3 regions of the Superficieibacter sp. BNK-5 genome follow, and region 1 is predicted to be linked to each of the others. Evidence: predicted binding sites of a transcription regulator. Region 1 holds the regulator's gene; each other region holds the start of a gene.

Evidence for each region. Region 1 encodes Fur, which represses iron uptake genes when iron is present. Its sites were predicted from a motif close to ATAATAATGAGAACNACTATCAA; they were not measured.
Region 2: sufA (Fe-S cluster assembly scaffold SufA) is a predicted target of Fur. The motif match lies at 1,627-1,649, and genes of this name have one in related genera.
Region 3: bfd (bacterioferritin-associated ferredoxin) is a predicted target of Fur. The motif match lies at 1,648-1,670, and genes of this name have one in related genera.

Annotation. Positions count from the first base shown of each region.
Region 1 covers NZ_CP179893.1:2,918,682-2,921,963, reverse strand. Annotated here, with positions in the region: gene ybfE (LexA regulated protein) at 1-282, shown strand, start outside; gene fldA (flavodoxin FldA) at 433-963, shown strand; gene fur (ferric iron uptake transcriptional regulator) at 1,253-1,705, shown strand; gene ACMGGS_RS14015 (helix-turn-helix domain-containing protein) at 1,863-2,474, shown strand; gene chiP (chitoporin ChiP) at 2,522-3,282, opposite strand, start outside.
Region 2 covers NZ_CP179893.1:3,846,537-3,849,818, forward strand. Annotated here, with positions in the region: gene sufB (Fe-S cluster assembly protein SufB) at 1-1,208, opposite strand, end outside; gene sufA (Fe-S cluster assembly scaffold SufA) at 1,211-1,588, opposite strand; gene iraP (anti-adapter protein IraP) at 2,024-2,362, shown strand; gene lpxP (kdo(2)-lipid IV(A) palmitoleoyltransferase) at 2,401-3,282, opposite strand, start outside.
Region 3 covers NZ_CP179893.1:1,858,248-1,861,529, forward strand. Annotated here, with positions in the region: gene ACMGGS_RS08860 (flotillin domain-containing protein) at 1-1,545, shown strand, start outside; gene bfd (bacterioferritin-associated ferredoxin) at 1,705-1,899, shown strand; gene bfr (bacterioferritin) at 1,972-2,451, shown strand; gene ACMGGS_RS08875 (prepilin peptidase) at 2,432-2,917, opposite strand.

The DNA of each region.
Region 1 (3,282 bases):
CAAACGGACCGTACGACAATAGATCTGTTCGCGAATGAGCGTCGCCCGGGAAGACCCAAAACCAATCCCCTTGCGCGTGATGAACAGTTACGCATCAACAAGCGCAATCAGTTAAAACGCGACAAAGTACGCGGCCTGAAGCGCGTTGAGTTAAAACTCAACGCTGACGCGGTTGATGCCCTCAACGAACTGGCGGATGCGCGCCAGATCAGCCGCAGTGAGCTGATCGAAGAGATTTTACTCAGCCAGCTCGCGCAGTTGCACGGGCAGGATATTGTCTGAAAAAGCCCTCGATCCCCCTTTTCATGTAGCAGAGAGTGCAGTCGGGCGTGATTGCTATTTCCGCGTACTTCTCTGTTCTGCTATGATTGCCCTTATCCGTGTGCAATACGCCACCACCATATCAATAAGTATCAAGAGGTTATTTTACTCATGGCAATCACAGGCATCTTTTTCGGCAGCGATACCGGCAATACCGAAAATATCGCGAAGATGATTCAAAAGCAGCTAGGTAAGGATGTCGCCGATGTGCATGACATTGCCAAAAGCAGCAAAGAAGATCTCGCGGGCTACGATATTCTGCTGCTGGGCATTCCTACCTGGTACTACGGTGAAGCACAATGTGACTGGGACGACTTCTTCCCGACGCTGGAAGAGGTAGACTTCAATGGTAAGCTGGTGGCGCTGTTTGGCTGCGGTGACCAGGAAGATTATGCCGAGTACTTCTGTGACGCGTTAGGTACTATTCGCGATATCATTGAGCCGCGCGGCGCAACGATTGTGGGTCACTGGCCAACGGCAGGTTATCATTTTGAAGCGTCTAAAGGCCTGGTCGATGACGATCACTTTGTTGGCCTGGCCATTGATGAAGACCGCCAGCCGGAACTGACAGCAGAACGCGTAGAGCAGTGGGTGAAGCAGATTTCCGATGAGCTGCACCTGAGCGATATCATCAACGCCTGATGCTGATATGACGCAACCTTCTGGTTGCGTCATACTGATAGATATAAGCAATCAAAATAATTGCTACAATTTTTTAACTTTTCAGTACATATCTGTACAATAGCCACTGATTTAACGAGGTCAGCGCCGCTTTGCGGACCCCCCCTCGTTTTAAACGCTAACTTTGTCTGATACTTGCAGTTTTCAATCAGGCATGGCAGTTCTATAATGAGAGGCATTATGAGCGATGCACTCTCTGTAAATACTTCCCTGTGGGGAGTGAATCTTATAGCAACAGGACAGATTCCGCATGACTGACAACAATACCGCATTAAAGAAAGCAGGCCTGAAAGTCACGCTTCCCCGGTTGAAAATCCTGGAAGTGCTTCAGGGACCTGACAATCATCATGTCAGCGCGGAAGACTTATACAAACGCCTCATTGACATGGGCGAAGAGATTGGCCTCGCCACCGTCTACCGCGTTCTGAACCAGTTTGACGATGCTGGCATTGTCACCCGCCACAATTTTGAAGGCGGAAAGTCCGTTTTCGAACTGACTCAGCAGCATCACCACGATCACCTGATTTGCCTCGACTGCGGCAAAGTGATCGAGTTCAGCGATGACTCGATTGAGTCGCGTCAGCGTGAGATTGCGGCTAAACACGGTATTCGCCTCACCAACCATAGCCTTTATCTGTATGGTCATTGTGCTGAAGGCGACTGCCGCGAAGACGATAATGCGCATGAAGGCTTAAGCAAGTAATGGCATCACAAGCCAGCCTCCCCGGCTGGCTTTTTTTATTCCCTTTCCCTGCCCGTATATTCAGATTTCATCAATACTTTTTATTCTTTGCCCTGGCTAGTATGCCCGCTTTCAGGCGTTACGCCTGTACGACAATGAAGTTGACAAGGATCGCGTCATGCAGCAACACGTCCTCCTTCAGAAGGCGCTCGCCCACATTCTGACTATTTTCGATGATGGCGCTAACAAACGTCGTTTACTGCGTCACAACTACCTGACGTTTCAGGCAGATACGATCTGTTTACTGTATGCCGGTGATTATTCGCTTCTGCGTCGTCATGATGAGTTGCTGGTGACCCGGGCGCTGGCTCCCGGCATCGTTGGTCTGATCCTGCCCGGTATGGCGGAACAATTTGTCACAATCCGCGCAGACAGTGATTGTGACTATCAACTGGTCAGCCATGACGCTTTTTTTACGCAGATCGATGAGCAGCAGGCCCATCATCAGGTATATACCCTTTTGCTGGCGCAGATCACCCGGCAATACCAGCGGGAAGAGCTGCTTTTAGGTTACAGTAGTCTGGTTGCGGTTCAGGGGGCCATTGTGCTGCTTGATCGGCTTGAACCGACGATTCGCGCCAGTACGAATGTTGCCGATTTCGTGGTTAAGTCGACTAACTTATCGCGGAGTATCGTCATGAAATCGATGGCCTTTTTGCGCCAGCAAAACGCGATTGAGATCACTAAAGGCAAGCTTACGCGCATCAATCGTCTTCCTGATATCCATTAAAAAACCCGGCACGCTTGCGCGGCCGGGTTGGAAGAGCGTTGCCTGCATCAGAAGATGGTAAACGGCGCAATAACCATAAATTTCACATCGCGCTCATCCTGGAAGATGTTGCCGTATCCGCCACCGTAACTCGGAATATCGGAGTGGTTGTCGTATTCGGTGAAGTGCAGTTTGAACATCGTCCCCTTCGCCCGGCCATCCTGAAGGGTGTAAACCGCATCCAGACTGTATGAAGACTCTTCGATGGTGCGGTCTTTATCGTAGTAAGCGTCCGGGTTAAGCTGCCAGGTTGAAGGCTTCGCATCCCAGGCGTACACATAAGAAGCGCCGACGCTCAGGCCCGGCAGATCCCAGTTTTTCAGGTCGTACATCGCGCCGAAGAATACCGCTTTTTCACCGTTGGCGTTAAAGTCAGAACGGTTATCCCACCAGATATCAAGGCGGCCGTTAGAGGAAGCATAGGTCGGCGTCATACGTTGCAGGAAGAAACCCTGCTGGCCGTCGGCTTTCACCCAGGTCCCTTCCAGACGCAGATCGACAACTTCCGCCACTTTATAGCCGAAAGTCAGTGCCTGAAGCCAGGCCGTGCCGTCGTAAATATCGTTGGTACTGTGATCGTCAACTTTATCGCGAGTGCCGTAGAACTGATAGCTGGTGGTTAAAGGCGCACCAGCCACATCGAATTGATAGCTGGCTTTAGCAAAATACTGATCGATGTAACCTTCAGCCTGACCAAAAGCGGCTTCGAGCACGAAGTTGTTTTTGAAATCGTATTTAGCCCCGATAGAGTGCAGGTAATCGACCTTCG
Region 2 (3,282 bases), 930 kb from region 1:
TGGGTAAAGTTGCGCGCATTGGTGGCAGTCGGCATGATCTTAACCAGCCCGCGATAGCTGTTCTGGCTATGTCCGGCAGAAATCCCTTTGGAAATAATGGTCGATTTGGTGTTTTTACCAATGTGGATCATCTTGGTACCGGTATCGGCCTGCTGATGACCGCTGGTCAGGGCGACGGAGAAGAACTCACCGATGGAGTTATCACCGCGCAGAATGCAGCTTGGGTATTTCCAGGTGATCGCCGACCCCGTCTCGGACTGGGTCCAGGACATTTTACTGTTCTCGCCTTCACACAGCGCGCGTTTGGTCACGAAGTTCAGGATCCCGCCGGTATGGTTATCGCCAGGGAACCAGTTTTGCACCGTGGAGTATTTCACTTCGGCATCTTTATGGATGATCACTTCGACCACCGCCGCATGAAGCTGATAGCTGTCACGTACCGGAGCCGAGCAGCCCTCGATATAGCTCACATAGCTACCTTCGTCAGCGACCAGAATAGTCCGCTCGAACTGGCCGGTTTTTTCCGCGTTGATACGAAAATAGGTCGAAAGCTCCATCGGACAGGTCACCCCTTTCGGCACGTAGATAAATGTGCCGTCCGATGCCACTGCCGCATTCAACGCGGCGAAAAAATTATCGTTACTCGGGACAACGGTCCCCAGATATTTTTTCACCAGCTCAGCATGATCGTGGATCGCCTCGCCAAATGAGCAAAAAATAATGCCCTGTTCGGCCAGTTTTTCACGGTAAGTAGTGGCGACGGAGACCGAGTCAAAAATAGCGTCCACCGCCACTTCACGCCCTTCACGTACCGGCACACCAAGCTGATTAAACGCCGCTTCAACTTCGTCCGTCAGGAAAGACGCCGGACCGGTTTGCTGCACCGCGCCTGGCTGGGACGCACAGGTATCGTCACAGTTGCCACAGGACGGCGCGGAGTAATAGCTGTAGTCCTGATAGTTCAGCTTATCGTAGTGGGCCTTAAGCCAGTGTGGCTCTTCCATCTCAAGCCAGGCGTGGTAAGCACTGAGCCGGAATTCCAGCATCCACTCCGGCTCGTTGCGTTTCGCGGATATCGCGCGAACAACATCCTCACTGATACCGTGGGCCAGTTCGTCCGTCTGGAGTTGAGTAAAAAAACCCTCTTTATAATTCAGCGGACCGGACCACATTTTGACATCGTCAGTTGCTTCAGTATTTCGCGACATAATTATTCCGCCTGCACCCCAAAACTTTCACCACAGCCACATTCGTGCTGGGCTTTTGGGTTATGAAATTTAAAGATTTGGTTTAAGCCTTCACGGACATAATCGACTTCGGTGCCATCAATAAATGGCATCGCCTGTAAGGGAACCCACAGGCGTGCGCCATCGACTTCAAAGAGAAGATCGTCTTTTTGTGGCTCCATTACCGTATCCAGCACGTAACCGAACCCCGCGCAGCCGGTCTGCTTCACACCCAGCCGCAAACCCTGTACGCCAGGCTGTTTGCTGACCAGTTGGCGAATTTGCCCGGCTGCAGCCGGGGTCATCGTCAGACCATGCCAGGCAAACTCATTGGGATCGAAAGTCCCTGCATGCACATCCATAGGTCCACCTCACGTTAAGAGACTGAAAAGTTAACACTATGTTAGTGATAATGATTATCACTTCAACCCACTTGCAGTATGGGTATTGTGTATAATGGGCTTTTCATTGCACATCTACTAAGCATAGACCGTGGAGAGAACCTTATAACAAGGAATCGAAAGGAATTATCTGACTGATTTTTATCGATTTTACTAAGACAGATGTCGCTGCAAGCGGCCAATGGAAAAGATGTATAGGCAATACCTATTTTTGAAATCAAAAAAGGCAATTATGCGATGTGTAGTAATAATTTCGTTTTAATCTACGTGCGGGAATGCTGAGAAAATGTAACACTGACTCGTCGCATTTCATTATAGCTATTGTGCCTTTAATGACTCGCCACATGGCCGGGACAATGTTTGCCGTTAGCGCCGATGCTAACAGGGAGAAAAAAGATGACCAATATTATTTTAGGCATGATTGCCAAGATATCAAGAATGGACGCGGAAACGAAACAGCTTACCGCGCGAATCGAAGCCCAGTCTCTTCTGCTCAGCGCGTTTTTACTCGCGGCCGGGAAGGAAGGTGGCGCGATGGAAATGGTGGAAGCCGTTAAGAAAGCCATCAATGCTGCGGTCGAAATGGCCGACAATCCACTGAGATCGGATGCCGAAATTTTGCTTAATGAATTTAATGATATTCTGTCAATGGCGCAGTTGCTGACCAGGGTGGGCGCTGAACTCGACGTTGAGGCAATGAAAGCTGTCACGTCCGGGGATGAGAATAAGCAATAGTCCATCGGGGCCGCCGCCCCGATGAAGGCTAGTATGAATCAGACATACAGTGAAGCTTCACCCGTCGGACGGGTTTTGAAGCGGCGATGGATCCATAAATACTGTTCAGGCGCGCGTAAAATTTCGTGCTCAATCATTTTATTGATGTAACTCGCCGCTTCATATTCATTTGCACGCGGGAAGTCTTCCATCTTCTGTCCGATATGTAGGGCATAACCGCGAGCATTATCTTTACGCACCATTGAGATCGTCAGCATTTCTGCCCCGGAAAGCCGTGAAATCACGTAAGTTCCGTTGGTGGTTGCCGCATTCTCTACTGAAAAGAATGGTGCAAAGGTGCTGCCTTTCGGACCGTAATCCTGATCCGGCGCGAACCATACGGCTTCACCACCTTTCAATGCATTGACCAGTCCCTTCAGATTATGCCTGTCGATCATTGATTTATTGGAGCGCAGACGACCATGGGTTTGCACCCACTCCATGACCGGGCTGTTGTGCGGACGATAGGTTGCCATCATGGGCTGACAAAGCCCCATTACCCGACCACCCAGTTCAAGCGACATAAAATGCACGCCAACCACCATGACGCCCTTCTGCTTGCGCTGCGCTTCCAGCAGATAATGGTAACCTTCGACATCAAACCATTTGCGCACCCGACGATCCGACCAGAACCAGGCCATACCGGTTTCAAGCAGGGCCATTCCCAGAGAGGCAAAATTTTTCTCAATCATCATCTTGCGCTGTTGCGCATCCATACCCGGAAAGCACAGTTCAATATTGCGGTTGGCAATCGTTGCCCGCCGCTGGAGAAAACGTTGTGAGGTGCGGCCCAGCGCGGAGCCAAACCAGAATAAAAAAGGATACGGGAGTTGCACCAGCAGCCAGAGGATGCCTAAACCAAACCAGGTCAGCCAGTGACG
Region 3 (3,282 bases), 1.1 Mb from region 1:
GTGATGCCCATTTTTCATGAAATTATTCCTATCAATATGAATACCCTCAAACTTGAGGTGAGCCGCGCAGCCATTGATAGTCTGATTACCAAAGACCGTATGCGCGTTGATGTCGTCGTGGCGTTTTTTGTCAGGGTTAAACCTTCTGTAGAAGGTATTGCTACCGCCGCGCAGACGCTGGGACAACGTACGCTTTCGCCAGAAGATTTACGTATGCTGGTTGAAGATAAATTCGTCGATGCCCTGCGCGCTACTGCCTCACAGATGACCATGCATGAGCTCCAGGATACCCGCGAAAATTTTGTTCAGGGCGTACAGAACACAGTCGCGGAAGATCTGTCGAAAAACGGCCTGGAGCTGGAGAGCGTTTCGTTGACCAACTTTAATCAGACTTCGAAAGAGCATTTCAACCCCAATAACGCCTTTGACGCCGAGGGTCTGACCAAGCTGACGCAGGAAACCGAGCGTCGCCGCCGTGAACGTAACGAGGTTGAACAAGACGTAGAAGTGGCGGTACGTGAGAAAAACCGTGACGCCCTGTCGCGCAAACTGGAGATTGAACAGCAGGAAGCCTTTATGACGCTTGAGCAGGAGCAGCAGGTAAAAACCCGCACTGCCGAGCAGAATGCCAAAATTGCCGCCTTTGAAGCTGAACGCCATCGTGAGGCAGAGCAGACGCGCATCTTGGCCGAACGGCAGATTCAGGAAAGCGAAATTGAACGCGAGCAGGCGGTCCGTACCAGAAAGGTCGAGGCCGAGCGTGAGGTGCGAATCAAAGAGATCGAACAGCAACAGGTCACGGAAATCGCCAACCAGACAAAATCCATTGCCATCGCCGCCAAATCCGAGCTGCAATCCCAGGCGGAAGCGCGCGCCAACGATGCCTTAGCTGAAGCAGTTCGTGCGCAGCAAAACGTTGAAACCACGCGCCAGACGGCGGAAGCGGATCGTGCAAAACAGGTAGCACTAATTGCCGCTGAGCAGGATGCGGAAACCAAAGCGGTTGAACTGACCGTGCGGGCGAAGGCAGAGAAAGAAGCGGCAGAGATGCAGGCCGCCGCTATCGTGGAGTTGGCGGAGGCGACGCGTAAAAAAGGGCTGGCGGAAGCGGAAGCCCAGCGGGCGATTAATGACGCTATCAACGTGCTTTCCGATGAGCAAACCAGCCTCAAGTTCAAACTGGCGCTGCTGCAATCCCTGCCAGCTGTTATTGAAAAATCCGTTGAGCCGATGAAGTCGATCGACGGTATTAAGATCATTCAGGTCGATGGCCTGAACCGTGGTGGCGTGGCCGGAGACGTGACCGCTGGCGGCGCGAGCGGTGGAAACCTTGCTGAGCAAGCGTTATCCGCTGCGCTTTCCTATCGTACCCAGGCACCGTTAATCGATTCGTTGTTAAAAGAGATAGGGATTTCCGGCGGCTCGTTGACTTCCCTGACCGAACCGCTGAAAGCATCGCCGGCCGTAAGCCAAACTACCGAAACTAGCCGGAGGGAAACATTGATAAACTGCGTCCCGGAAGCCAGCCTTTCAACTGAAGAATAAACGCCATTATGCCCCGGTGATACCGGGGCATAACAACTTATGTAGCGAATGGATGCATCTCTGTTGGTACTTATTATTTGATACAAACGTTAATATGCAGCTATTGTAATCATAACTATTCTCATTTACACTTTGCGCATAAATTGAACGGGAGTGATCATGTACGTTTGTTTGTGTAATGGTGTCAGTGATAAAAAAATCCGCCAGGCGGTGCGTCAGTTTCACCCCCAGTCCTTTCAGCAGCTACGTAAATTCATTCCGGTGGGGAATCAGTGTGGGAAATGTATCCGCGCGGCACGAGAAATAATGCAGGATGAATTGACCCAGATCCCGGAATACAAAGAGATTGCCTGAAGCCCCAACTTTTTTTTGACATCCCGGTAGCCCCATCTACGCTTCAATAAGTGGAAGCGGAGGGACTATATAATGAAAGGTGATGTTAGAATCATAAGTTATCTCAATAAATTATTGGGAAATGAGCTTGTCGCAATCAATCAGTACTTTCTCCATGCGAGAATGTTTAAAAACTGGGGCCTGATGCGCCTCAATGATGTTGAATACCATGAGTCCATTGATGAAATGAAGCACGCCGATAAGTACATCGAGCGTATTTTGTTTCTCGAAGGCATCCCCAATCTTCAGGATCTCGGTAAGTTAGGGATCGGTGAAGATGTCGAAGAAATGCTGCAATCGGATTTACGTCTTGAGCTTGAAGGTGCACAGGATCTTCGTGAAGCGATCGCGTATGCCGATAGTGTTCATGATTACGTAAGCCGCGACATGATGATCGAAATCCTTGCTGATGAAGAAGGGCATATTGACTGGCTGGAAACCGAGCTGGATCTGATCGGCAAAATCGGTTTGCAGAACTACATTCAATCGCAAATCAGAGTCGAAGCAAAATAGCCGACAGATAAAACGTCTGCCAACCGGCGATCAAACCCGCTGCGGCCATATAAGGGCCGAAGGGCAGCGGGTTTTTTATTGTCTGCCATTGACCGGTGCGCAGAACGGAGACAGTAAGGAACGCGCAGGCCAGTAAGGAAGAAAGTAAAATCAGGTAAGGTAAGTTTTGCCAGCCGTGCCATGCCCCTAACGCCGCAAGAAATTTTACGTCACCATAGCCCAGTCCCTCCCGCCGTCTTACGCCGCGGTAACCCCAGTAAATGAGCGCGAAGCCTGCATAGCCTGCGATTGCTCCCCAGACGGCATTGGCTAACTCTTGCGGCTGGCAGAGTAAATGCCACAGCAGCCCACACCATAACAGAGGGCAGGTGAGGGCATCAGGAAGCAGTCCCTGGCGTATATCGACGATAGCCAAAGCAAACGATAGTGCGATGTAGACGATGATAAACCCAATAGCACATGCCATCCGTTGCAGCCTTTGTTCCCTGACGTGACGTCAGTCTCAGGGAGAAGAAATCAGTTCACCACTCAGAAAATAGATAATTGCGTGGCGTCTTCAGAACAACCTACGATGCCGGATGCAATTGCATCTGTAGTTGCGACACTGCGCCTGAAAACACAATTAACCTGCTTGTTTTCTAAACATCACTTGCGTCGACACCAGATTTACGTATAATGCGCGGGCTTGTCGTAATTGACGGCTGGTTCGATATGAACCCCGGTAACGCATTTTGTTGCCAACAATGCTCCCAATTGGGGAGCTACGTAAGAACGATTACACTCCCCCATCAATCGTAATGGGTGTGAGGAGTAATTATTTTCGTCTATAAA